Regions from separate parts of the Peribacillus sp. GL_122 genome, predicted to be linked through region 1. Evidence: riboswitches for the same ligand, from Rfam matches in the RefSeq annotation. Region 1 holds a riboswitch; the other holds the start of a gene.
The links. Region 1 has a riboswitch for S-adenosylmethionine ahead of metK (methionine adenosyltransferase). Riboswitches for the same ligand answer to the same signal wherever they lie in the genome.
Positions count from the first base shown of each region.

Region 2: another riboswitch for S-adenosylmethionine. It lies ahead of mmuP (S-methylmethionine permease); the one in region 1 lies ahead of metK (methionine adenosyltransferase).

Region 1 covers NZ_CM174415.1:5,121,255-5,125,941, reverse strand. Annotated here, with positions in the region: gene pckA (phosphoenolpyruvate carboxykinase (ATP)) at 1-1,344, opposite strand, end outside; SAM riboswitch class I at 1,775-1,936, shown strand; gene metK (methionine adenosyltransferase) at 2,101-3,294, shown strand; gene AC3ISB_RS24815 (hypothetical protein) at 3,431-3,706, shown strand; gene AC3ISB_RS24810 (gamma carbonic anhydrase) at 4,106-4,624, opposite strand.
Region 2 covers NZ_CM174415.1:3,264,533-3,269,219, reverse strand. Annotated here, with positions in the region: gene AC3ISB_RS15665 (ring-cleaving dioxygenase) at 1-390, shown strand, start outside; gene AC3ISB_RS15660 (alpha/beta hydrolase) at 390-998, shown strand; gene AC3ISB_RS15655 (flavin reductase family protein) at 1,017-1,625, shown strand; SAM riboswitch class I at 1,865-1,967, shown strand; gene mmuP (S-methylmethionine permease) at 2,049-3,437, shown strand; gene mmuM (homocysteine S-methyltransferase) at 3,434-4,399, shown strand.

The DNA.
Region 1 (4,687 bases):
TACCATTGCACGAGTGTAAGCAAGTTTCATACGGCTTCCAGTTCCGTATGCACCGCCAGTCCATCCAGTGTTGACAAGGTATACCTTTGCATTGTGCTCGTCAATTTTATCACCAAGCATCTCAGCATAGCGTGTAGCTGGAAGCGGTAAGAATGGTGAACCGAAGCAAGTGGAGAATGTAGCTTCCGGTGAAGTTACGCCTCTTTCAGTACCAGCCAATTTACTAGTGTATCCGCTTAGGAAGTGGAACATTGCCTGTTCTTTGGAAAGCTTGCTGATTGGAGGCAGAACGCCTGAAGCATCAGCTGTCAAGAAAATGATTGTATTTGGGTGTCCTGCAATACTTGGGTTCACGATGTTATCGATCGCTTGCATTTGGTAAGCAGCACGAGTGTTTTCAGTCAATGAACTGTCATCATAGTTCGCTTCACGTGTATCCGGATCAACAACAACATTTTCCAGTACGGCACCGAAACGGATCGCATCGAAAATTTGTGGTTCTTTTTCACGTGAAAGGTTGATCGTTTTAGCATAGCAGCCGCCTTCGATATTGAATACGCCGTTAGAAGACCAGCCGTGCTCGTCATCGCCAATCAGTTTACGGCTAGTGTCTGCAGACAAAGTCGTTTTGCCTGTACCGGACAGTCCGAAGAATAAAGCGACGTCCCCTTCACGTCCTACGTTAGCAGAGCAATGCATTGGAAGGATTCCAGCCTCTGGAAGTAAGTAGTTCATGATCGAGAAGATCGATTTTTTCATTTCTCCTGCATATTCCGTTCCGCCGATCAGGATGGTACGGCGTTCAAATGAAACGATGATGAAAGTTTCGGATGCAGTTCCATCAACTTCCGGGTCTGCTTTGAAGTTAGGTGCAGAAAGGATTGTGAATTCAGCTTCGTGACCTCTCAGTTCCTCTTCGTTTGGACGGATGAACAACGTATGGGCGAAAAGGTTATGCCAAGCATATTCATTAACAACACGGATAGGAAGACGTGATGATTCGTCTGCACCAGCGAAACCTTTAAAAACAAAAATCTCTTCTTTTGCTTTTAGGTAGTCAACTACTTTATTATATAGTTTATTGAACACATCTTCAGAAATAGGCTGGTTCACTGAACCCCAATCGACTTTATCTTTAACGGATGCTTCTTCAACGATATATTTATCTTTAGGTGAACGACCTGTATATTTGCCAGTTTCAGCTTTTACCGCACCGGTTGATGTTAGAACGCCTTCATTTCTGCTTAATACTTTTTCGACCAATTGAGGAACTGAAAGTTGAGTTTGCACATTGTTTCCTGTTAATAATTGGTGTAACTCATTAGAAACGTCTACAGAATTCATATATGAGATACCTTCCTTTGTTTAAGTTTTTAGATTACAATTAGTATAACACATTCATCTAATTAGTCTATACTATTTCTTTTAATTTGTGATTATTTTCAGTTGGTTGCGTTAATCATTTTAATCCGGCAGGAACCGATTCAGGATAATCGCATAAACTTTCATGAAGAAAATTTTATTTTAATAGGAAGTAAGTAAGCAATATATGTCTAAAGGGAAAGTCAGGATGTCGTTTCTTTTCGGATGCTCTTTACATTATTATTAATGGCAATTTACAACATTTCTATTCGTATTTTGCATTGTAAACCCTTCTAGGACGTTGTATCAACATGTTTTTTCAAATGAACGCCATTCTGGGTGGAAATGTTCTTTTTAGAAAAGCATTGACAAGTTCCAGCCAGATACGATAATATCTTAAATTGTACGGATTCTCTTATCCCGAGTTGGTGGAGGGACAGGCCCTTTGAAACCCAGCAACCTGCCATATTGAACTTGACTCCAAGATCGCTCGCCGAAAATAAAGCGAAGGTCTTCAAGGAATAGTGGTGATGGTGCTAACCTGAGCAAGGTAAAAACCCTTGAACGATAAGAGTGAAAGGATAGAAGACAGAATGTTAAACCTTTCCTCATTTGCCAGGGAAGGTTTTTGTGTTTTTTAGTAAGTAATTCTGTGTCTATAGTTGAAACTAATGAGGGAAACGAGTTCCGTAAAAATCAGGCTTTTGCCTGCAACATACTAACTTCCAAGGAGGAAATATGATGTCAAAGAAACGTCTATTTACTTCTGAATCTGTTACAGAGGGCCATCCGGACAAAATTTGTGACCAGATTTCAGATTCCATTTTAGATGCTATCCTAGCTAAGGATGCAAATGCACGTGTTGCGTGTGAAACTAGCGTAACTACAGGTCTTGTACTTGTTGCTGGTGAAATTACAACGTCCGCTTACGTGGATATTCCGCGTATCGTTCGTGATACGATTAAAGGAATTGGCTATACACGTGCGAAATACGGTTTCGATGCTGAAACTTGTGCCGTGTTAAGTTCCATTGATGAGCAGTCTGCCGATATCGCAGCTGGTGTCGATAAAGCATTGGAAGCTCGTGAAGGAAACATGTCAGAGGAAGAAATCGATGCAATCGGTGCAGGGGACCAAGGTCTTATGTTCGGATTTGCTTGTAATGAAACAGAAGAGCTTATGCCGCTTCCGATTTCATTGGCACATAAACTTTCATTCCGCTTAGCACAAGTTCGTAAAGATGAAACTCTTGCTTACTTACGCCCTGATGGTAAAACACAGGTAACTGTGGAATATGATGAAAATAACGTTCCTGTACGTGTTGATACGATCGTTATCTCTACACAACATGATGCAGAAATTACGCTTGAACAAATTCAAGCCGATCTAAAAGAACATGTAATCAAAGCAGTCGTTCCAGCTGAATTGATCGATGCCGATACTAAGTACTTCATCAACCCGACTGGCCGTTTCGTAATTGGCGGACCTCAAGGAGATGCTGGTCTTACTGGACGTAAAATCATCGTTGATACTTACGGCGGATATGCTCGTCACGGCGGCGGTGCATTCTCTGGTAAGGATGCTACTAAAGTTGACCGTTCTGCTGCATACGCTGCTCGTTACGTTGCGAAAAACATCGTGGCAGCCGGCCTTGCCGACAAAGCTGAAGTTCAATTGGCATACGCAATTGGTGTGGCAGAGCCAGTATCTATCTCAATTGATACGTTCGGAACTGGTACAGTTAGCGAAGAAGTCCTTGTTGACCTAGTTCGCGCTAACTTCGACCTTCGTCCAGCAGGTATCATCAAAATGCTTGACCTTCGTCGCCCGATCTACAAACAAACAGCTGCCTACGGACACTTTGGCCGTACAGATGTAGATCTTCCATGGGAACGCACGGACAAAGCAGAAACATTAAAAGCACAAGCGTAATCCATAAAAAAGGTGTCCCGCAATTAGCGGGGCACCTTTTTTATGGATTGATTTTGCCTTCTCGGGAATAATTCAAGAAATCCCAAAGAAATTCAACTTACGTGCAATACGCCGTGAGTAAGGGGCGTTTACAAGTTTGTTTGGGTCAACTACGAGTGAGTTAGAGCGGTTTACTCGTGAGTTTGTAACGTTTACTCGTGAATTAGAGCGTTTTACTGAGTTAGAGCGGTATACTCGTGAATTAGAGCCATTTACTCGTGAATTAGAGCGGTATACTCGTGATTTTGTAGCAATTACTCGTGAATTAGAGCGGTATACTCGTGAGTTAGAGCGGTTTACTCGTGAGTTTGTAGCAATTACTCGTGAATTAGAGCGGTTTACTCGTGAGTTTGAAGCTTTACTCGTGAATTAGAGCCATTTACTCGTGAGTTAGAGCGGTTTACTCGTGAGTTTGTAGCAATTACTCGTGAATTAGAGCGGTTTACTGAATTAGAGCGTTTTACTCGTGAATTAGAGCGGTTTACTCGTGAGTTAGAGCAGTTTACTCGTGAGTTTGTAGCAATTACTCGTGAGTTAGAGCGTTTTACTCGTGAAATTGAGCGGTATACTCGTGAGTTTGAAGCTTTACTCGTGAATTAGAGCCGTTTACTGAATTAGAGCGGTTTACTCGTGAATTAGAGCGGTTTACTCGTGAGTTTGTAGCAATTACTCGTGAATTAGAGCGGTTTACTCGTGAGTTAGAGCGGTTTACTCGTGAGTTAGAGTAGTTTACTCGTGAGTTTCAGTACAATACTCGTAACTTTCAGTCAATTCATTTTATTCGTTCGGCCGTTTTATAGTATTGGCCTTTTTCGGCGTATTCACGTACGATGCGTTCCATATCCTGGCGATCTTCTTCGTTGATTTCGCGAATGACTTTAGCTGGACGTCCGAATGCCAACATGTTCGGTGGTATGACTTTACCTTGGGGAACGAGACTGCCGGCACCGATGAAGGCCCCTTCGCCGATTTCGGCTTCATCTAGTACGATCGATCCCATGCCAATCAAAGCTCCTTTGCGGATTTTACAGCTATGTAAAATGACCTGATGGCCAATGGTTACTTCATCCTCGATGATCAATGGATTATTTGGGCTTTGGTGCAGGATGCTGTTATCCTGTATACTGACCTTTTTCCCAATGATGGTTGGGGATACATCACCGCGAATGACGGAATTGAACCAAATGGATGTTTCGTCGCCGATTTTGACGTCACCTGTCACGACAGCATTTTCAGCAATATAAGCGCTTTCAGCGATTTCAGGTTCTTTGCCTTTATACGGATAAATAATCATTTTCAATCATTTCCTTTCCGAAGTGAATGTTTTTATGTATTATTTTAATATACCGTATGC
Region 2 (4,687 bases), 1.9 Mb from region 1:
CGCTTCAAATCCACATCGGACATCGGAAATTTGATAGATGTTAAAAAAACGGTGTTGCCAAATGGGAAAATCGGAGTGGGAACCGTCCATCATATTGCATGGCGTGCAATCGATAATGAAGATCATAAAGAGTGGAGGGAGCATATCGCCAACCATGGCTATGGTGTGACACCCTTTACAGACCGTCAATACTTCGATGCCATTTATTTCAGGGAAGATGGAGGCATACTTTTTGAAGTTGCCACAGATCCACCTGGCTTCGCTCATGATGAAACGAAGGAAACGATGGGTAGTAAATTAATGCTGCCGCCATGGCTGGAAGAAAAAAGGGGAATCATGGAGAAAACGTTACTGCCGGCAGTGCCGAGAGTACTGGAGGAGGATAAATGATGAAGCATATTTTTCAAAAAGGAAGTAATCCAGAAGAGCCATTGCTTTTGCTTTTACATGGCACTGGAGGAACGGAAACAGATCTCTTGCCATTAGCGGAAATGGTTTCACCGGGATCATCCGTATTAAGCGTACGGGGAAATGTACTTGAAAACGGAATGCCACGTTTTTTCCGCCGGTTATCCGAAGGGGTTTTTGATGAAGAAGATTTGATCTTTCGTACGAAGGAGCTTTATGACTTCTTGGAATCAGCGTCCAAAAAATATGACTTCGACCGTGAAAGAGTGGTAGCATTAGGTTATTCCAATGGTGCAAATATAGCGGCAAGTTTGCTGTTCCATTTCGAAGGGGCATTACAAGGAGCGATTCTTCATCATCCAATGGTGCCTAGACGAGGTATTGCATTGCCGTCCCTTTCGGATATACCTGTATTTATTGCTGCAGGTAAAAACGATCCGATTTGCCCGGCAGCAGAAACTGATGAACTTAATCAACTTTTACTGCAAGCTGGTGCTACAGTGGATGTTCAGTGGGAAAATTACGGTCATCAGTTAACACGTTCAGAGGTTGAGGCAGCGGGTTCATGGTTTCAAAAGCACTTTTTATAAGAATGAGAGGGAATGAAGATGATTTCTGTTAATCCTGAAAGTCTGACTGAACGGGATAATTATAAGTTTTTGACTGGAAGCATTATACCGAGACCTATAGCCTTGGTTACGACAAAATCCGAAACCGGTACAATCAATATAGCGCCGTTCAGCTTTTTTAACATAGTCAGTTCAAATCCTCCGATGATTTCCATTTCTGTCCAACGGAAAGAAGGGGTTTCAAAAGACACGGCCCGAAATGCAATTCAAACAGGTGAATTCGTTGTTCATATCACTGATGAGAATAATGTAGCTGATGCAAATCGAACGGCGAAGGAACTCCCATCCGACGAAAGTGAATTGGGTCTTACCAATTTCACGCCGGCTGTTAGTGATAAGGTATCCGTACCAGGATTGCAAGAAGCGAAGGTACGCTTTGAATGTACATTAGAGCAAGCGATACCATTGGCAGGTTCCCAGAATAAACCTGGTTGTGATTTATTGATAGGGAAAATAGTCTGCTATCATATAGAGCAAGATATTTACCATAATGGCCGAATTGACCAGAATGGGCTAAAACCTGTAGCAAGATTAGCGGGTCATACTTATACAAAACTAGGGGAATTATTTGAAATAGAACGTCCTTAAGTGAAAAGAAAGAAAAAATGGCGTCATCTTTTTAAGATGGCGTCATTTTTTAAAATCAAAATTACCCGGTTAGCTTTATCTGCAATTTTAATGTGGTAAGCGACTGTTCCAAAAACGAGCAACCATTTCATATTTATGCCGCCGGTGCCATGATCGTTAGAATTTTAAAGGAAGTCTTTACAATCCGAAACAAAACTTGACAATTTTTTCATAGATTGATAAAGTTATAAAAAAATAATTTCTTATCCAGAGAGGTGGAGGGACTGGCCCTATGAAACCTCAGCAGCAGGTCTACAAAGACACTGTGCTAATTCCAGGGGGTGAAACCTTGATAGATAAGACCGTACGTGTTTATTTGTCAGTAACGCACTCTTTTAGAGTGCGTTTTCGTTTTTTCTGGATCCAAGATTAAGGAGAGTAAGAATGGAGAACAAAAGAAAACATGATTTTCAAAGGAAAATGCAAGCACGGCATATAATAATGCTATCGCTTGGCGGGGTGATTGGAACTGGTTTATTCTTAAGTTCGGGTTATACGATTCAACAGGCTGGCCCATTCGGCACCATCCTTTCGTATCTGATTGGAGCTTTAGTGGTTTATCTAGTCATGCTATGTCTTGGTGAACTGGCAGTACATATGCCCGAGACAGGCGCGTTTCATAGCTACGCAGCCAAATACATCGGACCAGGGACAGGGTATACAGTAGCCTGGTTGTATTGGCTAACCTGGACTGTTGCACTAGGTTCGGAATTTACGGCTGCAGGATTGTTGATGCAGCGATGGTTTCCATCAATCAATGTCTGGATATGGAGTGCTCTATTTGCCATATTAGTCTTGGCTTTAAATGCGTTGACCGTTAAGTTTTTCGCTGAATCCGAATTCTGGTTTGCGTCTATAAAGGTATTTGCTATTGTGATATTTATTATTCTGGGAGCTGCAGCAATGGTAGGTTTTATTCCAATAATTAATTCACAATCAGCTCCGTTATTATCCAATTTTACAAGTGCAGGTTTATTTCCGAATGGTGCTTTTGCCATTCTAATGACGATGCTCGCGGTGAATTTCGCATTTTCTGGAACTGAATTAATCGGAATTGCAGCTGGAGAAACAGTGAACCCAGAAAAAACGATACCAAAGGCAATCCGTATGACATTATGGAGATTGATTATCTTTTTTGTAGGAACCATTGTTGTATTATCCGCATTATTGCCTATTTCGGATGCAAGCGTACTAGAGAGCCCCTTTGTTGCAGTTCTCGAACGAATTGGAGTGCCGTATGCAGCGGATATTATGAACTTTGTTATATTAACTGCCATTTTGTCTGCTGCAAATTCAGGATTATATGCATCATCCAGAATGCTTTGGTCGCTTGCAGATAAGAAAACAATATCACCCATATTTGCAAAATTGACAAAACGGGGTGTTCCGATAAATGCAGTTCTTTTCAGTATGTTGGGAGGTGGTTTAGCCCTTTTCTCGAGTATTATTGCACCGGATACTGTATATATAGTGCTTGTATCCATTTCTGGACTAGCCGTGGTAGTAGTTTGGATGAGTATTAGCGCGTCACAGTTTCTATTTCGCAGACGATTTATAAACGAAGGAAATTCAGTAAATGATTTGGCTTATCATACACCATTATATCCACTCATACCAATCGTTTCTTTTTTGCTATGTCTTGCTTCTTGCATAGGAATTGCATTTGATCCTACACAACGAATTGCACTATATTGTGGCATACCTTTTATTTTGTTTTGCTATGGAAGTTATTATCTGACACAAACTATAAAGAAAAAGAGGAGTAGAACATGAAGAATAAAATTAGCCCAATTGACGCAATATTACGAGATCATTCAGTCATGATTTTGGACGGGGCTCTAGCTACAGAGCTTGAAAGGCATGGGTGCGATTTGGACGATCCCCTGTGGTCCGCACGTGTATTACTTGAAAATCCAGAAGTGATTTATCAAGTTCACTCTGACTACTTTCGGGCTGGTGCTGACTGTGCGATAACGGCAAGTTACCAAGCAACAGTTGAAGGTTTCGCACTCCGCGGAATACAAGAGAAAGAGGCTTTGGAACTAATCCGGAAAACGGTTTTACTTGCAAGGAAAGCAAGAGATGAATTTTGGAAGGAAGAAGAATATCAAACGACTAGACCTAAGCCATTAGTTGCTGCATCAGTTGGACCTTATGGGGCTTTCCTTGCAGATGGTTCAGAGTATGTAGGAAACTATGATGTTTCAGATGAAACTTTAACTGCATTTCATCGCTCGCGAATATCAGCTTTGATTGAAGCGGGTGCTGACATTTTAGCATTTGAAACGATTCCTTCCCTGCAAGAAGCGAAAGTATTGCATTCATTATTGAAAGATTATCCAGAAGTCTATGCTTGGCTATCCTTTTCATTGAAAAATGAAAAAGCGATTAGTGACGGTACATTGCTTGAGGAGTGTACCAGATTGTTTGGGGAAAGTGAGCAAATTGCAGCAATCGGCATCAACTGTGCGCCTGTATCAGGTATCACGGAAGCCATACAGGTGTTGCGTTCAAACACGAATAAACCAATTATAGTTTATCCGAATTCTGGTGAAACATATAATCCGGAAACTAAAACCTGGCATGGTGAAGAATCATGTAACAGGCTCGACCTGAAATCTGAAGAATGGCACCATGCAGGGGCACGTTTAATTGGAGGATGTTGCAGAACGGCACCGAATCATATTGCGGACATTTCAAGAAAGTGGCGACCTTCCGTGGTGGTATCCTCCTAGCCCTTTTACTGTTATCAAACTGTTATAAGGTATGTAAGTAGTGGATAAATAAAAAGAACAGGAAGCGTCATAATTTGACGGTTCCTGTTCTTTTTTTGCACTAGATCGGTGTGAAGGAACATCCCGGATTGACTCATAGCTCTTATTTTTTCAGTGTTTTTACAATGAATTTCGGCTGAAAATTACAGGTGAATCCAAACCTGTCGCAAAAACAGGAAAAAGAGAAATTAATCATATTTTTTGTGTGCTTGGGGAAACTAAACAAACAATGATTAGAAAGGAGAGATT